Regions from separate parts of the Rhodococcus sp. ACT016 genome, predicted to be linked through region 3. Evidence: riboswitches for the same ligand, from Rfam matches in the RefSeq annotation. Region 3 holds a riboswitch; each other region holds the start of a gene.
What was found. A riboswitch is a leader RNA that binds a small molecule or an ion and turns the genes downstream of it on or off. The one in region 3 is predicted to bind cobalamin.
Positions count from the first base shown of each region.

Region 1: linked by a shared signal. The riboswitch ahead of glyA (serine hydroxymethyltransferase) and the one ahead of ACQ5DX_RS01640 (ABC transporter substrate-binding protein) in region 3 are both predicted to bind cobalamin.
Region 2: linked by a shared signal. The riboswitch ahead of ACQ5DX_RS02205 (ABC transporter substrate-binding protein) and the one ahead of ACQ5DX_RS01640 (ABC transporter substrate-binding protein) in region 3 are both predicted to bind cobalamin.

Region 1 is NZ_JBEAET010000001.1:450,318-458,362, reverse strand. It holds gene ACQ5DX_RS02190 (ABC transporter ATP-binding protein) at 1-732, shown strand, start outside; gene ACQ5DX_RS02185 (LLM class flavin-dependent oxidoreductase) at 697-1,659, opposite strand; gene metF (methylenetetrahydrofolate reductase [NAD(P)H]) at 1,686-2,612, opposite strand; gene glyA (serine hydroxymethyltransferase) at 2,762-4,090, opposite strand; cobalamin riboswitch at 4,238-4,464, opposite strand; gene ACQ5DX_RS02170 (hypothetical protein) at 4,751-4,900, shown strand; gene ACQ5DX_RS02165 (histidine phosphatase family protein) at 4,978-5,550, opposite strand; gene ACQ5DX_RS02160 (MFS transporter) at 6,346-7,791, opposite strand.
Region 2 is NZ_JBEAET010000001.1:459,892-467,936, forward strand. It holds gene ACQ5DX_RS02200 (ABC transporter permease) at 1-950, opposite strand, end outside; gene ACQ5DX_RS02205 (ABC transporter substrate-binding protein) at 947-2,542, opposite strand; cobalamin riboswitch at 2,548-2,730, opposite strand; gene ACQ5DX_RS02210 (pyruvate carboxylase) at 2,760-6,146, opposite strand; gene ACQ5DX_RS02215 (bifunctional 2-methylcitrate synthase/citrate synthase) at 6,316-7,437, opposite strand; gene prpB (methylisocitrate lyase) at 7,434-8,045, opposite strand, start outside.
Region 3 is NZ_JBEAET010000001.1:343,189-351,233, forward strand. It holds gene ACQ5DX_RS01635 (FecCD family ABC transporter permease) at 1-813, opposite strand, end outside; gene ACQ5DX_RS01640 (ABC transporter substrate-binding protein) at 810-1,769, opposite strand; cobalamin riboswitch at 1,852-2,036, opposite strand; gene ACQ5DX_RS01645 (MDR family MFS transporter) at 2,048-3,475, opposite strand; gene ACQ5DX_RS01650 (phosphoribosylaminoimidazolesuccinocarboxamide synthase) at 3,601-4,485, shown strand; gene ACQ5DX_RS01655 (S9 family peptidase) at 4,487-6,604, shown strand; partial or broken gene ACQ5DX_RS01660 (isochorismatase family protein) at 6,660-6,986, opposite strand; gene ACQ5DX_RS01665 (response regulator) at 7,041-7,742, opposite strand; gene ACQ5DX_RS01670 (sensor histidine kinase) at 7,739-8,045, opposite strand, start outside.

The DNA of each region.
Region 1 (8,045 bases), 110 kb from region 3:
ATCGTCGAGCACGGCGACGCGGAGCGCATTCTCACGGCGCCTCGCGATCCGTACACGCTCGCGCTGATCCGCGCCCACGATCCGCTCGTCGACGCGCCGGGGACGGCACCCGTCGGCGAGGTCGTCCTGGACGTCGAAGCCGTCGGCCACCGTTACGGCACCAGGCAGGTGGTGCCGACGACCTCGCTGCAGGTTCGTCGCGGCGAGATCCTCGGTATCCGCGGACCTTCCGGATCGGGCAAGAGCACCCTGCTCCGGATCCTGGCGGGACTGGAGAGGGCCGGCAGCGGCACCGTCACGTGGTCGGGTGCGCCCGCCCCCGCATCCGGGTCGGTCCAGTTGGTGTTTCAGGACGCGGTGGGCAGCCTCGATCCACGCTGGCCCATCTGGAAATCGGTCGTGGAGCCGGTCCGGTTGCGGGGCGCGCGAGGCCGCGCCGCCGCGACGTCGGCGCTGCACCGACTCGGGCTCGAAACGGTGCCCCTGCAGGCCCGGCCGTCCGCCCTGTCCGGTGGCCAGTGCCAACGGGTCGCGCTCGCCCGGGCACTCGTGTCCGGCGCCCGGCTGGTGCTGGCCGACGAGCCCACCGCGGCACTCGACCCGACGGTGGGCCGGCAGGTCCTGGAGGCGCTGCGAGATCTCGCCGACTCCGGCACGGCCGTCGTGATGGTCAGTCACGACGACCGCGCGCTGGAATCAGTGTGTGACCGCATCCTGACGCTGGGCCAGTAGCGGACGCAACCGCGTGGCCACCCGCTCGAGGATCGGTTCCCACTGTGCCGCTGTGAGGTGGACCGGTTGGACATGGCACAGCAGATCGGTGGCGAACGGAAGGCCGGCGTCGTCCCGGAGGCCGGCGGCAATCGTCTCGGCCGATCCGTGATAGACGTGACCGCGGTCCAGATAGTCGGTGGCACTGAACCCTTCGGGGAAGCGTCCGGTCCGGACACCCCTGTCCACCCAGTCGGTCACTCCCCCCTCGAGCAGCACCCGCGCAGATGCGGTGTCGTCGGTGCAGACCACCGGGCGGGACAGCCCGACCCGCGGATTCGTGGCACGCCGCGTGTATTCGGCCAGCATTCGCGCCGAGACCGCGTCGTCGGGACCCTGGGGCGACGAACTGCGGCCGGAGAGCACCCCCGCCCCCAGTTCGGCGGCCAGCTCCATCCCGGATCTCGACGCGGTCCCGAGCCAGATCCGGTCGCGAAGTCCACACCCGTCGGGCACGATCCGCCCACCCTCGAACAGTTCGATCAGGGTCTCGACCGTCCGCCGCAGATCGTCGCGGCGCGTGTCGTGGTCCCTGCCGAAGCGGCGGGCGGTCGCCGGGTCGGCGCCGGCGCCGAGCCCCAGTTCGAGCCGTCCGCCGCTGAGCGCGTCCACCGTCGTCGCGTCCTCGGCCAGCCGGATCGGATCCTCGAGCGAGGCCACCACGACGGCAGTGCCCAGTCGGATGCGCTCGGTCCGCTCGGCGACCGCAGCGAGCAGCACGAGAGGGGACGGCGAGTGCCCCCGTTGCACTCCGAAATGATGCTGGGCGATCCAGAACGAGTCGAACCCCAGTTCTTCGGCGCGGCAGGCCAGTTCGATGGTGTCACGCAGTTCCTCGCGCGAGCTGCGCGGTCCGGCGCAGTGGCTGATCACTCCGATGCGGGTCATGCGAAATCCTTCCCGGGACGGTGCGGCTACGCCGCTCGGGTGACGTAGCCCAGGTTGGTGAGGACCTCACTGGTCGCGCGCGCGAAGTTCAGGGTGATGAAATGCAGGCACGGCGCACCCTCGGCAATCAGCCGCTCCGCCATCTCCGTCGCGACCTCGATCCCGATCTCGCGCACCGCCGCCCGATCCTCCTCCGGACCGTCACCCGCGGCACGACGCAACCGCTCCTCGAGCTCGACCGGCAGACGCGAACCCGACAACTCGAGACTGCGCCGCGCCGACCGCAACGACGTGATCGGCATGACCTCCGGAATGATCGGCTTCGCACCCTGCTCCGAGTCGTACGCCACCACCCGATCCCGCAACCGCAGATAGTCCTCGACATCGAAGAACATCTGGGTGATGGAGTACTCGGCGCCCGCACGCAGCTTCTGCACCAGGTACTTGGTGTCGTGCTCGAGATCCGGCGCCCGGTAGTGCCCCTCCGGGAATGACGCGACACCGACGTGGAAGTCGCCCATATCGCGCACGAGCCGCACGAGCTCTTCCGCGTATTCGACGCCGTCGGGATGCTTGACCCACTCCCCCAACGGGTCCCCGGGCGGATCTCCACGCAACACCAGGACGTTGGAGATCCCGCGGTCCGCGTAGGCACCGCACATCGCACGGAGTTCGTCGATGCTGTGGCCGACGGCCGTGAGATGCGCGACCGGCAGCAGCGTGGTCTCCTCCGCAATCTGACCGGTCACCCGAACCGTCCGATCCCGCGTCGACCCGCCCGCGCCGTACGTCATCGACACGAACGCCGGATCCAGCCGCTCGAACGCTCGGACGGCGCGCCACAGCCGCGCCTCGGCGGCCTCGTCGCGGGGCGGCGAGAACTCGACCGAGAACGGAATCCGACCACTGCCGGACGAACGGATACGGTCCACGATCGAAGGGGTCCGGGTCACCCAACCCGCGCTACTGCGTCCCCGAACGGCATCGGGAGTCGTCTTCTCTCTGATCAATTCAGTTCCCTTGGTGAGTGATTCGGGGCCGGGCCCCGGCCGACGGCCAGCACCCCGAGGGGTGCGGGCCGTCGTGTGGGGCCGGGCCAGGGTCAGGCCTTGGGCAGCAGGCCCCAGTTCTCCAGCCCGTCGTACAGCGGGAAGTCCTGCGCCAGCTTCGACACCCGCGCACGCAACGCCGGCACGTCCGCGCCGGCACCCTGGGCGAGGGCGGTCGCGATGATGTCCGCGACCTCGGTGAACTCCGCGTCCCCGAAACCACGCGTGGCCAGCGCCGGCGTACCGATCCGCAGACCCGACGGGTTCATCGGCGGACGCGGATCGAACGGCACCGCATTGCGGTTGACCGTGATCCCGATCTCGTGCAGCAGATCCTCACCCTGCTGACCGTCGAGCTGCGAATGCCGCAGATCCACCAACACCAGATGCACGTCCGTGCCACCGGTGAGCACGGAGATGCCGTTGCCGGCGACGTCCGCGCCGCCGAGCCGCTCGGCCAGGATCCGCGCCCCGGCGAGCGTGCGTTCCTGACGGGCCTTGAACTCCGCGGTACCGGCGATCTTCATCGCCACGGCCTTCGCGGCGATCGCGTGCATCAGCGGCCCACCCTGCTGGCCCGGGAACACCGACGAGTTCAGCTTCTTCGCCCACTCCTGCTTCGCCAGGATCATGCCCGAACGCGGGCCACCGAGCGTCTTGTGGACCGTGGTGGAGACAACGTCCGCGTGCGGCACCGGCGACGGGTGCAGACCCGCGGCCACCAGACCGGCGAAGTGCGCCATGTCGACCCACAACTTCGCGCCGATCTCGTCGGCGATCGACCGGAACGCCGCGAAATCGAGGTGACGCGGGTACGCCGACCAGCCGGCGATCAGCACCTGCGGGCGCTCCCGCAGCGCGGTCTCACGCACCTGGTCCATGTCGACCACATGGGTGTCCTCCCGGACACCGTACGAGGCGACCTCGTACAGCTTGCCCGAGAAGTTCAGCTTCATCCCGTGCGTGAGGTGCCCGCCGTGGGCGAGGTCCATGCCCATCAGCTTCTCGCCCGGGTTCATCAGCGCCATCAGCACCGCGGCGTTGGCCTGCGCACCCGCGTGCGGCTGCACGTTCGCGAACTCGGCGCCGAAGACCTCCTTCGCGCGGTTACGGGCCAGATCCTCGACCACGTCGACGTACTCGCAGCCGCCGTAGTAGCGGCGACCCGGGTAACCCTCGGCGTACTTGTTGGTCAGCACGCTGCCCTGGGCCTCGAGCACCGCGCGGGGAACGAAGTTCTCCGACGCGATCATCTCCAGGGTGTCACGCTGACGCGACAACTCACCCGCCATCGCGGTAGCGACCTCGGGGTCCAGTTCGGCGAGGGACGCGGTGTTCACCCGGGCGCCGGCGTCGGGAGTGCGCATGTGATTGGTACTCATGGTGATTCGTGGGTCTTTCCGATCGATCCGAGAGGCCGCCCACGGCTGCGCCCACCCCCGAAGCCCCTGAATCGCGCGCTGACCGCGCATCGTGATGCCACGAGGGTACGCACACCCAATCCTCGAGGCGGCACACCGCCGGATGCGGCGCATCCGGCACAGTGGGCAGGTCTTCGGACTCGCAAGCGCCCACGTCGTCCGACGTGGAACCTACTGGCCGTCGCTTCCGGGCTCGAACTGGTTCTGGCCCAGCGCTGGTGACGACGGTCGTTCCTGCTAACCGCTGCGGGACAGTCCCGGACTTTCACCGGGTTCCCTCTTCGTGCCTCGCGGCACTTCGACGCCGACCGACGACCTTCGGGGCTCCAAATGGTCGAGCCGGCGAACCAACTGCGCCCGCCAGTCTAATAGAGATTCTGCGACGCTAGTCACCGATATGCGAAGCCGTCAGTGGAGTTTTGATGCCACAAGGCTTTTGGACCGCGAATGGCCACGGACAGCTCGATCGGCACCCGCCCCGCCGCGATGTGGCGAACCTCACGTTTGAATGCTGAGAGGTGCCGGTCCCACCCCTTCTATGGTGCAGTCTGGCGAACGCGAAGTGGATGTATCGCCGACGGCTCGTACAGCACCAGTGGCACTCGAAACGAAGGACACCACATGGAATTCGATCAGATCGTCGCCGTCTTCACCGCAATGGGCGATTTCGGCAACCTGCTCTCCGGCGTCGGCACCATGCTCGCAGGCGTGGTCGCATTCGGCGGCTCGGTTGCACAAGTTGCGGGCTCGGTTGCAGGTCTGTCTGCCTGACAGGAAGCCCCCACCACGTGTGGCGGGTAGGTCGACGGCACCCGCCACACGTGACCCGTGCACGACGAGATGGACCCTCAGGCGATGAGGCTGTGTGCAGTGGTGCGCAGTGTCCAACCCGGGGCGCGGTGATGCACGGTGGTGGCCGTCAACGGAGGAATGTCGATGCGCCAGAACGCTTCGGCAGGAGCGTTCAATGTGCACAACACGACTGCGCGCACGACAGCGGGGTGGGTGACGGCGGCGATTCGCTCGCCGCGGCCGCGTAGGGCAGCCATCCACGTGCCGACACGGTCGACGAGATCGGTGACCGCCTCGCCGCCGTGCGAGCGTTCGCCGGGGTCGGTCAGCCACGCCATGAGTTGGTCGGGGGCGACCGCGTCCATCGCTTGGCCGGCCCAGGCGCCGCAGTCCAGGTCGCGCAGCGCGGGCTCGGTGACGCCGGTCAGCCCCAGCGCACGGGCAGTCTGCACGGTTCGTGCCTCCGGCGCCTGGTAGACGCAACTCGGTTCGATGCCGGGCAGTCCGTCGACCTTCGCGACGGCCCTCGACCCGAGCAGGTTGAGAGGTTCGTCGGTCGGGAATCGGGCGGCCTGCATGGCATCCGTGAACGCGTGTGTGATCAGGGTGAGCCGAGTGACCGCGCTCATGCCGCCACGACCGACTTCTGGGCACCCGGTGCGATCGCACGGTCACCGAGCAACCCTGGCGCGCGCCCGGCGAATCCGACACCGACGACCGTCCACGTAGCCACGAGCACTCCTTACCCAGGAGGGGATTGCGCGCCCCTCGACCGACGGAAAGCAGCGGCGTCCGAGCCCTGACTCACACTCACAGAGAATGCTCACAGTGGCGCGACCGTTCCGGACTTTCACCGGATTCCACGGATCACCGCTCGCGCAACGATACGAGACAGCAAACGCACAGGTCAAACACCTCTTTCGCGGGCGGGTGCAGAGGTCACCCCGTCGACGAATGTCGAGATTGCCGGGTGGATCCTCGTCCCATGAATGCGATCGCGGCAACGCTGTTGCGATGGGATCGTCAAACGAGTCGGCCGATTCGGCAGGATCCCGGTGCGGCGGCGGCTACCGTTATCGTGTTCCGCTTCCGCATGTAAGCCGACGAGTAGGACCTGTCATGACGGGCACACCACACGCGCACCCCGAACGACACACCCACGAACACAGTCACGGCGGCGTCACTCATACGCACGGGCATACCGACCACGTGCACGAACACACCGAGCACGAACATGAGCACACCCATGACGGACACACGCACACGCATCCCCATGTGCACCAACGTGGCTTGGAGGACGACCACGCCCACGACCACGGTCCGGAGTAGGGAGCAACTGCGGATCGTTGCCGATCGGTCCTCGACGCCTCGGGCCTGCACCGTGATCACGGTGCAGGCCCGAGGCGTCGAATGTGATTGTGTGACTAGCCCTCGCGGCGGCGTCCGACGGTGATGCCGAAGGCCAGGATCGCGCCGAGCAGAGCGGCGCCGGCGGCCACCATGAAGGCGACGAAGAATCCGTCCGAGGAGTAGACCGGGCCGGCCGGGCCGACCGCGAGAACGTGCTGCGCCAGCAGCGCGAAGCCCACCGAGGACAGCATGCCGCCGAACATCGACTGCGACAGTCCAGTGAAGTTGGCGCCGATCGCGCGCTGATCCTCGGGCAGCGCCATCATGACCAGGTTCGGGATGGCGGCATAGATCATCGAGCCGAAGCCGATCAGGCCGTACGCGAAGATGACCTGCCATGCCTGGTCGGGAGTCGTCGCCAGAATCGCGGCGCCCGCGGCGATCAGGACGGAGCCACCGATCAGGTGCTGACGGAAGCCGATTCGCTTCGACGTGGCGCCGACGAACACGCCACCCAGAACGATCAGCATGCCGCCGGGCAGCATCCACAGCGCCATGTCGGTCACCGACAGACCGAAGCCGTATTCGGCGGCCTCCTTGGGCGTCTGCAGCAGCATCGGGATCAGCGTTGCGGTGAGCGTCGTTGCGCCGTAGGCGATACCGCCGGCGAGCAGCGTGATACCGACCTTGCGGCTGGCCAGCACATCGATGCTGATCAGCGGTTCGGGGCAGCGGCGCTCCCACACGACCCACGCGACCGCGAAGATCACGGTGACGGCCAGCGTGCCGACGGTCTTGCCGCTCAACCAGCCCCAGCCGGCGCCGAGCGACAGTGCGAGCATCACCGTGAACAGCGCGACGGTGAGCAGGAAGGCGCCCAGCCAGTCGACGGAAACCTTTGCACGAACCGGTGTCTCGGGAACGAAGAACTGAGTGAGCAGGCCACCCACTGCGCACAGCGCGAAGGAGAACCAGAACACCGACGAGACGCCCGTGTGGTCGAGCATGTATCCCGAGATCAGCGGCGCCAGCACGGTGACCACACCGACGCCCGTGTTCGCGATGGAAATCGACATCGGCTGCAGGCGCGCCGGGAAGATGTCCCGGATCAGCGAGTACCCGAGCGCGGTGAAGGCGAAGCCGACACCCGACAGGAACCGGCCCACCAGCAGGATCGGGAACGTCGGCGCGACCGCGGAGATGAGCGCACCCAGGCTCGCGATGGCCGCGGTGATCACCAGGATCCGCTTCTTACCGTAGACGTCGGCCAGCTTGCCGAGGATCGGCGATGCGATCGCGGCGGCGAGCACGAGGGCCGTCATGACCCAGACGACCTGCGTCGTCTCGTACTTCGCGGCGATCTTCGGCAAAGCCGGGGTGAAGAGAGCGAACGCCAGTGCCGCCTGCTCGGTGAGCAGAACGAGGATCAACAGGACCCGGATCCAGTACCCGGTCGAACCGCCGGAATCACCGGCGCCCCGAACCGGAGCTGCGTCGCCCTGAGAGACGGAGACTGACATTTCCCTACCTACATTCCAGTCGCATGTCCAACAGTGACCGGAAGCACATTAGGAGGTGAGACGCGACTCACCCTCATCGCTTCCCGATGAGCGGAAAGGTCACTCCGAATCGAAAGACGCAGGTCCGACGAGCCTCACGAATCGGCCGCGCCGCCGCGCCGCCGCGACGTCGAGTCGGCGATCTCGATCGCAAAATGGCCGCTGCCACGGACCATTCGTCGATCGGTCCGCATTGCTCATCTGAACTCAACCCT
Region 2 (8,045 bases), 120 kb from region 3:
GATCGGTTTCCCGTCGATCGAAGTCGCGGATCGATCAACGCTGCGGCGCCGTCCGCGGCCAGATTGACACCGACGTAGACAACGGTTGCGAGCATCGCGAACGCCTGGACGACGGGAAGATCCCGGGTGGCGACCGACGACACGACATAGGCGCCGACACCTGGCCACGTGAAGACGGTTTCGACGATCGCGGCGCCACCGAGGACCGCGCCGGCGCCGACTGCCACCGCGTGCAGGTAGGTCGGCATGCTGTGCGGCAGGGCGTGCCGCAGCAGTGCGCGCCGCGTGGTGGCGCCGCGGCTGCGTGCGACGTCGACGACGGAACTGTCCATCACCTCGACCAGGCTCGATCGCAGCAGCCGTGACCACGTGTCGAACAGTCCGAAGGCCAGGCACAGTGCCGGCATCGCGACCATCGACCAGGATCCGTCGAGCACAACCTTGCCGATGCCCATGTCGATGACCACCACCTGGATCAGCACCAGTCCGACGACGAAACCGGGCGTCGACGCCGAGATCAGCGCGATTGCCCGGGCCACGGAATCCGGCCAGCGATCGCGGTACCGGGCCGCCACGAGACCGAGAGCGAGCGAGAGCGCGACGGCCAGGACCAGTGCGGCGGTCGCGAGGCGCAGTGTCGGACCGAGCCTTTCGGCGAACTCGGTGGTGACCGGCCGGCCGGTGACGTACGACAGCCCGAAATCGAGGCGCACGACGCCGGCCAGCCAGTGGAGATACTGCTGCGGCAGTGACAGATCCAGACCCAACTGCTCGCGCATCGCGGACAGCTGTTCGTCGGTGGGCTCCGGGATGCCCTGCGCGCCCAGAGTCAGTCGCGCAGGGTCACCCGGGGCCAGCGGAAGCAGCATCCAGATGAGGAGGCTCGCTCCCCACGCCGCCGCGGCGGCCTGGATCAGTCGTCTGCCGGCCGCTCGGGACGTGGCCTTCACGCCCCGGTGTCGTACCGGATGTGTCGGCGCACGTTGGACACGTCGTACCCGGACCACTCGTCCGACGTCACCACCGTGAAGTACTTGAACGTGCCCGCGACCACGTACGCCTGCTCGGCGACGAGGATCTCCTGCGCGCGCTCGAGCAGTGCGTTTCGCTCGTCCTCGTCGAAAGTGCTGCGCAGCTTCTCGCCGATCGCATCGATCTCGGGGTTGGACAGACCCTGCGCGTTCGACGATCCGCCGGTGGTCCACCGGACCAGGTACGGCTGGATGGGGTCCGCGGTCCCGGACAGCGAACCGCTCAGGGCGATCGACGAATCCCAGCCGGCCGGATTCTCCTTGACCGCAGCGGAATCCTCGGCCACGTCGATCTTCAGCTCGAACCCGGCCTTGGCGACCTGGTCCTGGATGCCGATCGCGACGTCCGTGGTCTCCGGACCCTGTGCCTGCGTGACGAATCGCACGGTGAGTCGCTGCCCGTCCTTGGTGCGGATGCCGTCGGAACCGACGACCCAGCCCGCCTTGTCGAGGGTCGACTTGGCGGCCTCGAGGTCGAACTTCTGATTGTCGAGCGCGTACGGAAGACCCTCGGGGTACAGGCCCTCGGCGGCGTCGAACGAGCCGTTGCCGATGTTGTCGGCCACGCCCTGGTAGTCGATCGCCTGGGTGAAGGCCTTGCGCACGTCGAGATCGGTGAAGACGCCCTCCTTCAGGTTCATCTCGATCAGCAACGACTGCAGCGCCTTCGGCGAATTCTTCACCGCGACACCCGGGCGTCCCTCGAGCGCGAGTCGCGCGCCCGTGGACGGATAGAACGCCATGTCGGCTTCGCCGCTCTCCACGCCGGCGATGCGCGCCTGCTCGTCGGGCACGACATCGACGCTGATTCCGCTCAGCGCGGGGGTGCCCTGCCAGTACGCGTCGTAGCGGACGAGCTCGAGATCCGTGGGCGTCCACTGAGTGATGGCGTACGGCCCGGTGTAGGCACCCGATCCGACGATCTTCGCGGAATCGCCGGCCGCGGCGTCGATCGCCTCGACGTCGTAGATCTGCAGCGAGTTGTCGCGCGCCGCCAGACCCGCCGGAACCATCGCGTTGGGCTTCGGTGTGCGCAGCACCACCCTGTCGCCTTCGACGACGGCCTGGGTGCCCGACTCCAGGTACACCCGTGCGGCCTTGGACTTCTCGATCTGGCGGGTCAGCGCGGCGGCCACCGCCTGCGCGGTGACCGGCTTGCCGTTCTGGAAGGTCTGTCCGTCGCGAAGGGTGATCACCCACGTCAGGTCATCGCGCCGTTCGACGTTCTCGGCGAGCCAGGGCGTGATTTGCCCGTCCTCCTCGACCTGCAGCAGGTTCTCGGCGACACCCCAGTCGAACAACCAGTTGGTCCCGGTCGCGGCCGGATCGAGCCCGGCGATCTTGTACGAGTTGTAGATCGTCAGATGGTCGTCCGAGATGCCGTCGCTGGTGCCCGATGCACCCGACGAGCATCCCGTGACTGCGAGGGCCGCAGCGACGGTGAGGACACCGGCACGCAGCAGTGAACGCCGCCCCTGAAGGGCGGTAGATATCGAACTATTCATTTCCATCCTCGTGGCTGTCTTGGCTCGACGCAGGTGTCCTGGCTCCCGGATCGGCACTCGCCCCCGGCCTTCCAACCCGGTGGGGTCGTGGCCGAGCGTTGGGGGTTCGCTCCTCGGTGACAGTTGCGGGACAGCCCCGGATTCTCACCGGTGTTCCCTGCGTCGAGTGGCACAGTACAAGACGAATCCGGACAACCAGGACCCGACGACACGAGGTTGGGGATCAGGATTCGACGACGACCAGGAGATCTCCACCTTCGACCTGCTGCGGACCGCGCAGGGCGACCCGAGTAACCCGTCCGCTGGTCGGCGCGGTGATCGAGGCTTCCATCTTCATCGCCTCGATCGTCGCGACGGTGTCGCCGGCTTCGACCCTGTCGCCCTCGGACACCGAGATCGACACCGTTCCCGCAAACGGGGCGGCGACATGACCGGGGTTGTTCTTGTCGGCCTTCTCGGCTGCCGGGACCTCGCTCGCGATGGAGCGGTCGCGCACCGACACCGGCCGCAGTTGGCCGTTGAGGATGCACATGACGGTGCGGTAGCCGCGCTCGTCGGACTCGGAGATGGCCTCGAGGCCGATGAGCAGTTCGACACCCTTGCCGATCTGGACGCGGTGTTCCTCGCCGCGGCGCAGGCCGTAGAAGAACTGGTTGGCCGACAGTCGCGAAAGATCGCCGTAGCGCTCGCGGCTCTCCTCGAACTCTCGGGTGGGGCCGGGGAACAGAAGTCGGCTCAGGGTTGCACGACGTTCCGTGGACGCCCCGTCGAGCAGTTTTTCGTCCGCGTCCGAGAGGCCGACTTCGGCGCTAGCGGCGTCTCGACCCTGGAGTGCCTTGCTGCGGAACGGCTCCGGCCAACCGCCGGCCGGGGTACCGAGTTCGCCGCGCAGGAAGCCGATGACGGAGTCGGGGATGTCGAATCGCCCCGGATCCGCGGCGAACTCGTCGACCGACACTCCGGCCCCGACGAGATGCAGTGCGAGGTCGCCGACGACCTTGGACGACGGGGTGACCTTGATGAGTCGGCCCAGGAGACGATCCGCTCCCGCGTAGGCTGCCTCGACCTCCTCGAAGCGGTCACCGAGGCCGAGGGCGATGGCCTGCTGGCGCAGGTTCGACAACTGGCCGCCGGGGATCTCGTGCGAGTAGACGCGTCCGGTCGGGGCCGGGATGCCGGATTCGAACGGGGCGTACACCTTTCGCAGTGCCTCCCAGTACGGTTCGAGGTCGCACACGGCCTGCAGGTCGATGCCGGTGTCGTATTCGCTGTGCGCAGCGGCGGCGACGATGGCCGAGAGCGCGGGCTGACTGGTGGTGCCCGCGAGTGGTGCGGCGGCGCCGTCGACGGCGTCGGCGCCGGCGTGCCAGGCGGCGAGGTAGGTGGCGAGCTGGCCACCGGGGGTGTCGTGGGTGTGCACGTGCACCGGCAGGTCGAAGTTGCTGCGCAGCGCGGACACCAGCTTGGCGGCGGCGGGGGCGCGGAGCAGTCCGGCCATGTCCTTGATCGCGAGGATGTGCGCGCCGGCGTCGACGATCTCCTCGGCCAGGCGCAGGTAGTAGTCGAGGGTGTAGAGGGTTTCGTTCGGGTTCGCGAGGTCGCCGGTGTAGGACAGCGCGACCTCGGCGATGGTGGTGCCGGTCTCGCGGACGGCCTCGATCGCGGGGCGCATCTGGTCGACGTTGTTGAGGGCGTCGAAGATCCGGAAGATATCAACACCAGTTGCCGTGGCTTCATCTATGAACGCGCGGGTCACCTTCTCGGGGTACGGGGTGTAGCCGACGGTGTTGCGGCCGCGCAGCAGCATCTGCAGGTTGATGTTCGGCACGGCCTCACGCAGCGCCGCCAGGCGCTCCCACGGGTCTTCCTTGAGGAAGCGCAGTGCGACATCGTAGGTCGCGCCACCCCACGCCTCGATCGAGAGCAGCTCGGGGGTCATCCGGGCGACATAGGGTGCCACGGTGACGAGTCCGGAGGTTCGGACACGGGTGGCCAGCAGCGACTGGTGGGCGTCGCGGAAGGTGGTGTCGGTGACCGCCAACGCCTTCTGCTCGCGCAGCGCCTTCGCGAACCCGTCCGGTCCCAGTTCGAGGAGGCGGTCGCGCGAGCCCTTGGGCGGCGCCACGGACAGATCGATCTTCGGCAGCTTGTCGTGCGGATAGACCTTCGAGCGACGTTCTCCGTGCGGCTTGTTCACGGTGACATCGGCCAAGTACTCGAGGATGCGGGTACCCCGGTCCGCGGACCGTCGTGCGGTGAGCAGGTCCGGACGTTCTTCGATGAAGGAGGTGGTCACCTCGCCGGCGCGGAAGTCGGGGTCGTCCAGGACCGCTTGCAGGAACGGGATGTTCGTGGAGACGCCACGGATGCGGAACTCGGTCACCGCGCGGCGGGCACGCGCGACGGCGGCCTCGAGGTCGCGGCCACGGCAGGTGAGCTTGACGAGCATCGAGTCGAAATGGGCGCCGACCTCGGCGCCGAGGTTCGCGCCGCCGTCCAAGCGGACGCCCGCGCCGCCCGGGGTGCGGTAGGCGGTGATCCGGCCGGTGTCCGGGCGGAACCCGTTGGCCGGGTCCTCGGTGGTGATCCGGCACTGCAACGCCGCACCACGGATCGTGATCGCATCCTGCGACAGCCCGAGATCGGCCAGCGTCTCGCCGGAGGCGATCCGCAGCTGCGCCTGCACCAGGTCGACATCGGTGATCTCCTCGGTGACGGTGTGCTCCACCTGGATACGCGGGTTCATCTCGATGAACACGTGGTTACCGCGGGTGTCGAGGAGGAACTCGACCGTGCCCGCACACCGGTAGCCGATCTGCTTCGCGAACGCCACCGCGTCCGCGCAGATCCGATCCCGCAGCGCCGGATCGAGATTCGGGGCCGGCGCCAACTCGATCACCTTCTGGTGCCGACGCTGCACCGAGCAGTCCCGCTCGAACAGATGGATCACATTGCCCTCGCCGTCCGCGAGGATCTGCACCTCGATGTGCCGCGGATCGACCACCGCCTGCTCGAGGAACACCGTCGGATCACCGAACGCCGACTCCGCCTCCCGCGACGCCGCCTCGATCGACTCCCGCAACTGGCCGCGCTCGGCGACCCGCCGCATGCCGCGGCCACCACCACCGGCCACGGCCTTGACGAAGATCGGGAACTCCATGTCCTCGGCCGCCGCAAGCAACGCGTCGACGTCCGCGGACGGCTCCGACGACGCCAGCACCGGCAGCCCCGCCGCCTTCGCCGCCGCGATCGCCCGCGCCTTGTTCCCCGTCAACTCCAACACCTCGGCCGACGGGCCGACGAACGTGATGCCCCGCGCCTCGCACGCCGCCGCCAGATCCGGATTCTCCGACAGGAACCCGTACCCGGGGTAGATCGCGTCCGCACCGGCACGCTCGGCCGCCGAGACGATCTCCTCGACCGACAGATACGCGCGCACCGGATGACCGACCTCACCGATCTGGTAGGACTCGTCGGCCTTCAACCGGTGCACCGAGTTGCGGTCTTCGTACGGGAACACCGCAACCGTTCCGGCGCCCAGTTCGTAGGCGGCACGGAAGGCGCGGATCGCGATTTCGCCGCGGTTGGCGACGAGAACTTTGGTGAACATGACTGTGAACCTCACTGTCGGGTGATGCCGATTCGGCTTCGGCGCCAAGGCAACACAGCGACCCGCACCGAGATCTCGGCGCGGGTCGGGGTGATTCAGAAAGGGGAGCGCCCCGGGGTACAGGAGACGGTGATGCCAACGACCGAACCCCGGGGCGCAGTTCGTGGGCTCAGGCCACCACCGAGCGCTGCGGAACGCCGGTGTATTCGCTGAGCGGGCGGATCAGGGCGTTCGACTCACCCTGTTCGATGATGTGCGCCGTCCATCCGGTGATGCGGCTCATCACGAAGATCGGGGTGAAGACCTCGATGTCGAAGCCCATGAGGTAGTACGCAGGGCCGGTGGGGAAGTCGAGATTGGGCTTGATGCCGGTGGCCTCGCCCATGGTGCGCTCGAGGATCTCGTACATCTGGACCCACTTGTCGCCACCGGTCTTCGCGGCGACGTCGAAGAACGCCTTGCGCATCGTGGGGACGCGCGAGTCGCCGTTCTTGTAGACCCGGTGCCCGAAGCCCATCACCTTCTCCTTGCGGGACAGCTTGTCCCGCATCCAAGCCTCGGCACGCTCGGGTTCGCCGATCTCGATCATGTCGTGCATGACGGCCTCGTTGGCGCCACCGTGCAGCGGGCCCTTGAGGGTTCCGATCGCAGCGGTGACGGCGCTGTAGATGTCCGACAGCGTGGAGGTCACCACGCGGGCCGCGAACGTCGAGGCGTTGAAACTGTGCTCCGCGTACAGGATCAGCGACACCTCGAACGCCTTGACGATCTCCGCATCCGGGATCTCGCCGAAGCACATGTTGAGGAAGTTCTCGGCGAACCCGAGGTGGCTGTGCGGTGCGATGGGGTCGAGGCCGTGCCGGCGGCGGTGATCGGCGGCGACGATGGTCGGCAGCACCGCCATCATGCGGAGCGCCTTCTCCCGGTTGGCGGCGGGCGAGTTGTCCGACTCTTGAGGGTCTTCCGCGCCGAGGTAGCTGATCGCGGTGCGCACCACGTCCATCGGGTGGCAGTTGTCGGGCATCTTCGCCACCAGCGACAGCAGCGACCGGTCGGCGCGGCGGCTCGCTCGTTCGCGCTGGCAGAACAGCTCCAGCTGGGCGTCGGTGGGCAGGTCGCCGTTCCACAGGAGGTAGGCGACCTGCTCGAAGCTGCAGTGCTCGGCGAGGTCCTGGACCGCGTAGCCGCGGTAGGTCAGCGAGTTCGTCTCGGGCACCACTTTGGAGATCGCGGTGGTGTCGACGACGACACCTGCGAGCCCTTTGTAGATCGTCGGGACTGCGTTCGTCATTGGTTCCCTCCGAGCGTGAAGTTGAAGATTCCGGAATCGAACTCGTTGTAGCGCTCGTACTCGAGCAGTTCGTACAGCCGCGAGCGGGTCTGCATCTGATCGAGCTGCCCCTCTTGGGTGCCCGTCTCGTGGATCTCGCGCAGCCCGCGCTCGATGGCGCCCATCGCCAAACGCAGGGTGGTGACCGGGTAGATCACCGCGTTGTAACCGATGTCCTCGAGGGTCTGCGCCGGGATGAGCTTGGACTTGCCGAACTCGGTCATGTTCGCCAGCAGCGGGATGTCCACGGCGGCACGGAACTTCGCGAAGTCCTCCTCGGTGTGCAGGGCCTCGGTGAAGATCATGTCGGCGCCGGCGTCCGCGTAGGCCTTGGCCCGCTCGATTGCGGCGTCGATGCCGTCGATCCCGGCGGCGTCGGTGCGGGCGCAGATCACGAAGTTCGGATCCCGCCGTGCGGCGACGGCGGCGCGCAGTCGACGAACCATCTCGTCGGTGGGGACGATGGCCTTGCCGTCGAGGTGCCCGCAGCGCTTGGGGTTGACCTGGTCCTCGAGATGCAGGCCGGCGATGCCGGCGTCCTCGGCGGCGAGGACGGTCCGGGCCGCCGA
Region 3 (8,045 bases):
GACGAGGGCCGCGGTGCACAACGACGCCACTCCGTACAGCACCCAGCGGGATCGCTCGACGTGGGTGCCCAGGCTCGTGGCCGCACGCTCGCCGAACGCGAACGAGTCAAGTACCCGGCTGTGCGCGAGCATCACGGCGGTGGTCACCGCCACGACGGCGGCGATCATGACGAGACCGGACCACCGCACCCCCGCGACCGATCCGAGCGTCCACTGCAGGACGCGGTGTGCGGCGTCCCGGTCACCCAGCAGAACCAGCGCCGACGTCACGGCCGCCGCGAACTGGCCGACCGCGATCCCGGCGAGGACGAGACGTCCGGGCATGAGGGTTCCGGAACGGGACGTCGAGATGAGGAACACCAGCAGCAGGCTCGCCAGCGCGGCGAGGAACGCCGCCGCCGACACCGCACTCATGCCGAACAGACCGACCGTCCCGACCCCGGCGGTCAGCGCGAGGACCGCGCCGAGCGACGCGCCGCCCGACATGCCCAGCAGATACGGATCGGCGAGCGCATTGCCGGTCAGGGACTGCAGCACGGCACCGCACAGCGCCAGGCCGGCCCCGACGAGCGCCGCTGCGAGCACCCGCGGCATCCGCAGGTCGACCACGATGTGCGTGGTCAGCAGATCGGTGCCGGGGCCGATGCCGAGCCGTCCGGCGATCGATTCGACCACGGTGCCGATCGACAGGTCGGCCGCACCGATCGCGACGCCGGCCGCGCAGCTCACCACGAGCAGCGCGGCCAGCGCCACCGACCACCCGGTGGCGGTCGTCGCGGCCACCCGGGTGGGAACCCGGGTCGTCACGCTCATCCCCGGCCGCCGCCCAACTGATCATTGACCAGTGCCGCGCCCTCGATCAGGCGCGGGCCCGGGGTGCTCGCCGAGAACGGCACCACGACGAAGGCGTTGTCACGCACGGCCTTCAGATCCTTCAGCGCCGGATCGTTGCGGAGGTACTCCTTCTTGGCCTCGGCCGTGTCCCACGACGCGTCGGCCAGGACGATCACGTCCGGGTTCGCCTTCAGCACCGTCTCCCAGCTGCCGTCGGCCCACGCGCCGTCGAGCCCGGCGAAGACGTTGGTGCCGCCGACCGCGTCGATGATCAGCTGCGGGCCGCCGGCATTGCCTCCGACGTACGGGGTGTCGGTGTTGCTGTCGTACCAGAAGATGCTCTTGCCCTTCGCCAGCGCGGCCGACTCGATGCCGGCGAGCGTCTCGCGCATCTGCGAGACCACACCGTCGGCCTCGGATTCCCGGCCGAACAGGGTGCCGTAGTCGGTGATCTCCGTGGCGATCGAATCCCACGCGACCGGCGGACGCTTCGACTTGTCCTTGCAGCCGAAGGGCGAGACGTAGGTGGCGATGCCGAGTTCGTCGAACGACTCCTGCGAGCCGACGGCCTTCTCGTCGAACGCGCTCGAGTACGACGCGAACACCAGGTCCGGCTTGGTCTCGAGCAGTGCCTCGCGGCTGGGGTAGTCCTTCTCGTCCAGCGCCGGAACCTGCGCGTACGCCGCCTGCCACTGCGGGGCGACGGTGTCGTCGAGGTAGGCCGTACCGACCATCTGGCCCTGTGCACCGATCGACAGCGCCGACTCGGTGGCGCCCTGGTTGAGGGTGACGGCTCGCTCGGCCGGACCGTCGAGCGTGACGGTGCGGCCGCAGTTCTGCAGGGAGATCGACGCGGTGCCGTCCCCGGAATTCGACGACCCGCCACACGCGGTGAGGGTCAGTGCGGCAGCGACGGATAGCGCCGCGGAGGAGATGACTCGGCGAGAAACACGCGAACGAACTCGCGATGAAACAGGGGTGCGCAAAGCAACCCGCCTTCCATGACTCGTGGAAAACGTGCAGGTCTGCGTCACGGCCGGTCTCCTGGCTCGGCAGGGATAGCCGCCGACTACGCCTTCCCGGATGCGGATGCATCCAGTGGCTGGGGTCGAACCCCGAGTAGTCGACGTACCTGCCCACAGTGGCGAGTACCGCGCCGGTTTCCACCGGACTTCCCGTTCGCCGTGACGACAACGTGAGGATAGACGACGGACTACGCCGCGCTGTCCGCCTTGTCCGCTTCCCGGCCGCGCGGCATCAGGGCCGACGACACGGTCAGCAGCACCGCGACACCGACGATGCCGACGAAGACGAGGTGGATCGCCCCGGCGAGGTCGGTCGGATCGGGTTCGGCGGCGTCGCCGACGCGCGCGTTGACGAGCGCGCCGAACACGGCGACGCCGACGGCGCTGCCGATCGAGCGGGCGAACATGTTGGTCGATGTCACGACGCCGCGCTCGCTCCAATCGACACTGGACTGCGCCGCGATGAGCGTCGGGGTGGCGATCAGGCCCATGCCCGAGCCGATCACGAAGCACGTCGCGCCCACCTGCCACACCGGTGAGCTCTCCGCGAGCAGCAACAGCAGCGCCGACCCGGCCAGCACGAGCAGGCTGCCGAGCAGCGCGGTCGAGCGGAACCCGATCCGCAGATAAAGCCGACCCGCCTGCGACGCGGCGATGGGCCAGCCGATCGTGAGCACCGCGAGCGCGAAGCCCGCGACGAGGGCGCCGGTGCCGAGGACACCCTGGACGAACGTCGGGACGTACGACGTCAGGCCCATCAGGATCGCGCCGACCGACAGCGACGCGAGGCTGCTCGCGACGAGCACCCGGCGCGTCAACATGTGCAGCGGCAGGATCGGATCGGCGGCCCGCCGTTCGACGAGGAGGAACCCGAGCAGCAGCAGCGCGCCGACCACGAAGACACCGATTCCGGCGGGGGACGCCCAGGCCCACGCCTGCCCGCCCTCGAGCAGCCCGAGGATCATCAGTGCGGCGCCGCCGGTGAGCAGGACCGCGCCGGCGTAGTCGATCCGTTGCCGCCGGACGGTGGCCTGCTCCGCGAACTTGCGGTGCAGCATCCACGCGGCGAGCGCGCACAGGGGCAGGTTCACCAGGAAGATCCACCGCCACGACAGGTACTCGGAGAACAAGCCGCCGAGGGTCGGGCCCAGCACCGCCGAGACGCCCCACACGCTGGCGATGTAGCCCTGCACCTTGGCGCGCTCGGCGACGGTATAGATGTCGCCGGCGATCGTCAGGCTCATCGGCTGGACCGCGCCGGCGCCCAGGCCCTGGACCGCCCGGAACACGATCAGCGCCGGCATGCTCCACGCGATGCCGCACAGCAGCGATCCGACCGCGAACAGCGCGATGCCCAGCATCATGATCGGCTTGCGCCCGAACGTGTCGGCGAGCTTGCCGTAGATCGGCACCGAGACAGCCTGCGCCAGCAGGTAGATCGAGAACAGCCAGGGGAACTGGGTGAAACCGCCCAGGTCGCCGACGATCGTGAGCACCGCGGTCGCGATGATCGTGCTGTCGAGCGCGACCAGCGACGTGCTGAGCATCAGTGACAACAGGATCGGGCCGCGTTCGGACCGCAGTCCCACCGAATTCGTGACCGTGTCGGTCGTCATCCACCCTCCAGCCGATCGATCGTCGAGTCCGAAACAAAGCTAACGATCTTCGGTGGGGGCGTATTCCCGGCGATCGTGCACGTGCTGTGGGGTGCGCCGATTCGCCGGACCGATAGGGTAGCCACGTGCGTCCTTCACTCGACTCCTACACCCATCTGGCCGGCGGCAAGGTCCGCGATCTCTACACGATCGACGACGAGCACCTGCTGCTGGTCGCGAGTGACCGGATCTCGGCCTACGACCACGTGCTGTCCACCCCGATCCCGGACAAGGGTCGGGTGCTCACCGCGATGAGCGTGTTCTTCTTCGAGAAGCTCGGCGGTAACCACCACCTCGCCGGCGACCCGCTCGACGAGCGCATCCCCGAGGAGGTGCTCGGTCGCGCGCTGGTCGTCCGCAAGCTGAACATGGTGCCGGTCGAGTGCGTGGCCCGCGGCTACCTCACCGGATCCGGGCTGGCGGACTACCAGCGCACCGGCGCGGTGTGCGGCGTCGCGCTGCCGGAGGGGCTCGTCGAGGCCAGCCAGCTGCCCGATCCGATCTTCACCCCGGCCAGCAAGGCGGAGCTCGGCGACCACGACGAGAACATCGACTTCCAGGCCGTCGTCGACAAGGTCGGTCAGGACCTCGCAGTCAAGCTGCGGGACGACACCCTCGACATCTACTTCCGTGCCGCGAGCTTCGCCCGGGAACGCGGAATCATCCTCGCAGACACCAAGTTCGAGTTCGGGCTGGACTCCGAGAACAACCTGGTCCTCGCGGACGAGGTGCTGACGCCGGACTCGTCGCGGTACTGGCCGGCCGACGGCTACGAGCCCGGCAAGGTGCAGCCGAGCTTCGACAAGCAGTTCGTGCGCAACTGGCTCACCAGCCCGGCGTCCGGTTGGGACCGCGCGTCGGACACCCCGCCGCCGCCGCTGCCGCAGGACATCGTGGACGCGACCCGTGCCCGCTACATCGAGGCGTACGAGCGCATCTCGGGCCTGTCGTTCGAGGATTGGGTGGGCTGAGATGAAAGCGCTGACTCCGCCTGTCGCCAAGCGGGTGCCGTTCGAGCGCATCCATCACGGGGAGACGTTCGTCGACCACTACGAGTGGCTGCGGGACAAGGAGGATCCCGAGGTCATCGAGTACCTCGAGGCGGAGAACGCGTACACCGCTCAGCAGCTCGAGCACCTGGATTCGTTGCGCGAGAAGCTCTTCCAGGAGATCAAGACGCGCACGCAGGAAACCGACATGTCGGTGCCGACGCGGCTCGGGGACTGGTGGTACTACTCCCGCACGGTCGAGGGCAAGCAGTACGGGGTCCACTGCCGGTGCCCGATCGCCGGGCCCGACGACTGGACCCCGCCGGAGTTGTCCGCGGACGTCGCGATCGAGGGCGAGCAGGTTCTGCTCGACGGCAACGCGGAGGCCGAGGGACACGAGTTCTTCTCGCTCGGGGCGTTCTCGGTGAGCCGCGACGGGACGCTGCTGGCGTACTCGGTGGACGTGATCGGCGACGAGCGGTACACGATGCGGTTCAAGGACCTCGGCACCGGCGACCTGCTGGTCGACGAGATCCCCAACACCGCGCCCGGCGCGACGTGGGCGATCGACCACCGGCACGTCTTCTACCTGACGGTGGACGAGTCGTGGCGGCCGGACACAGTGTGGCGGCACAAGCTCGGGACCGCCCAGACCGAGGACGTTCAGGTCTTCCACGAGCCCGACGAACGCTACTGGGTGTCGGTCGGGTCCACGCGCAGCGAGAAGTACCTGATGATCTGGCTCGGCTCCAAGGTCACCACCGAGGGCTGGATCCTCGAGTCGGCGGATCCCGAGGGCGACTTCCGGGTGATCCTGCCGCGCCGTGAGGGCGTCGAGTACGCGGCCGAGCACGCCGTGATCGCGGGCCAGGACCGGTTCCTCATCCTGCACAACGACGTCGTCGACGGCGAGAAGGCCGAGAACTTCGTCCTGGCGCAGGCGCCGGTGGCGGATCCGAGCGCGATGGAGATCCTGATCCCGCACCGCCACGACGTGCGGCTCGAGGACATCGACACCTTCGCCGACCACGTGGTGCTCAGCTACCGGCGCGATGTGCTGACGCGGGTGGCGATCTGGCCGCTCACGGCGGACGGGTACGGCGAACTGACCGAGATCGAGTTCGACGAGGAACTGTTCTCGGTGGGCCTCGGATCCAACCCCGAATGGGAGCAGCCCACGCTGCGCATCGGGTACGGATCGTTCATCACGCCGTCGCGGGTCTACGACTACCAACTCGGCACCGGTGAACTGGTGCTGCGCAAGGCGCAACCCGTCCTGGGTGGATTCGACCCCGCCGACTACGAGCAGCATCGCGAGTGGGCGGTGGCCGACGACGGCACCCGCATCCCGCTGTCGGTGGTGCGGCGCAAGGGAATCGGCGGCGACCCGGCACCCACGCTGCTCTACGGGTACGGCTCGTACGAGGCCAGCATGGATCCGGCGTTCTCGGTGGCCCGGCTGTCGCTGCTCGACCGCGGCATGGTGTTCGCGGTCGCGCATGTGCGCGGCGGCGGTGAGATGGGCCGGCACTGGTACGAGAACGGCAAGACGCTCACCAAGAAGAACACCTTCACCGACTTCGTCGCGTGCGCGCGGCATCTGGTCGCCGAGGGCCGTACGACCCCGGAACAGTTGGTCGCCGACGGCGGCAGCGCGGGTGGCCTGTTGATGGGTGCGGTAGCGAACCTCGCGCCCGAACTCTTCGCCGGCATCCTCGCGAACGTGCCGTTCGTCGACCCGCTGACCTCGATCCTGGATCCGTCGCTGCCGCTCACCGTGATCGAGTGGGACGAGTGGGGCAACCCGCTCGAGGATCCGACCGTGTACGAGTACATGCGGTCGTACAGCCCGTACGAGAACGTCGAGGCCAAGAACTACCCGGCGATCCTCGCGATCACGAGCATCAACGACACCCGGGTGCTCTACGTCGAACCCGCGAAATGGGTTGCGGCGCTTCGAGCGACGAAGATCGGTGACTCCCCGCTGCTGCTCAAGACCGAGATGAGCGCCGGCCACGGCGGTGTGAGCGGTCGCTACGAGAAGTGGAAGGAAGTCGCGTTCGAGTACGCGTGGGTCCTGGACACCGCGGGCGCGGCGTAACCATCGAGTGCCGTCAGTGGGGCGGGCGCCGGAAGGTGCCCGCCCCACTCACGTCTCACACCGGAACAGGCATGGCCAGTGCCGACAACACGTGTGCCGTGGGTGCCACCACCGCGCACCTTGCGGCGGCGTAGTCGAGGACCTGCCGGTGCTCGGCCGCCGAGAAGTCGGCCAGCCCGTCCGACACCAGGAACATCTCGACGTCCTGCATGAACCCGTCGAGCGCCGTGGTGAGGCACCCGATGTGGGCGTACACGCCGGTGACGATCAACTGATCTCGCCCGAGGTTCGCGAGGCGCTGTCGCAGATCGGTTCTCGCGAAGGCGCTGTAGCGCCATTTGTTGAGCAACACGTCGCCGGGCTCGGGGGCGAGTTGGGTCACTCGGATGGGGATCCACGATCGTCGAGTTCGCCGGCACGTGCTGACCGGCGGCTCTCACCGCTGGGCGCCTGCCCAGGTGTAGCGCACCTGTGGTCGCCCGGCGCGGCCGTACTCGGTGTGCCGGGCGAGCACGCCGTCGTCGGCGAGCCGCTCGAGGTAGCGCCACGCCGTCACTCGGGACACCCCGACGGCGGCGGCGACCTCGGCGGCCGTCAGCGGGCCGTCGGCGTCCCGCACGCAGACCCCGATCAGGTCTGCTGTCTGTGGGGCAACACCTTTCGGTGTGGTGGCGCGCGCGTCGGCGCTGCGCAGCACCGCCATCGCACGGTCGATGTCGCGTTGACTCGCCGCGGTCCCGCCCGCGGGCAGCGCGGCCCGGAACTCGCGGTAGTGCTCGAGCTTGTCGCGCAGCGCCGCGAACGTGAACGGCTTGAGCAGATACAGCACCACCCCGCGGGTCACCGCCGTCCGCACGACGTCGAGGTCACGGGCCGACGTGACCGCGATGATGTCGGGACTCGGGCGCAGGCCGCCGAGCGCGCCCGCGAGATCGAGCCCGCTCGCGTCGGGCAGGCCGATGTCGAGCAGCACCAGGTCGATCGGTTCCTCCGACGTGGCGGCCTCGGCGACGGCACGCATCGCGTCCTTCGCGGTGTGCGCCACCGCGTGCACCGAGAACCCTTCGATGCGTTCGACATACGAGCGGTGCGCCTCGGCGATCAACGGTTCGTCCTCGACGACCAGCACGCGGATCATCGGTCCCCACCCTCCGTGTCGCCGGTCCGTGGCGACCGCCTGGGTAACGGAATTTCGACCACCAGCATGCCTGCCAGTGACGGCTCGGTGCGCAACCGTCCGCCGTGCCGCGTGACGATCTGCGCGACGAGGGCCAGTCCCAGTCCCCGTTGCCGCGCCGGTCGTCCGTCCACGGGTTTGGTCGAGTATCCGCGGGTGGTCGCCCGCGCGAGGGCGTCCGGATCCATGCCGGGCCCGCTGTCGGCCACCCGGACGACGAGCATCGAATCTTCCTCCACCACGGTCACTTCCACCCACGCGCCC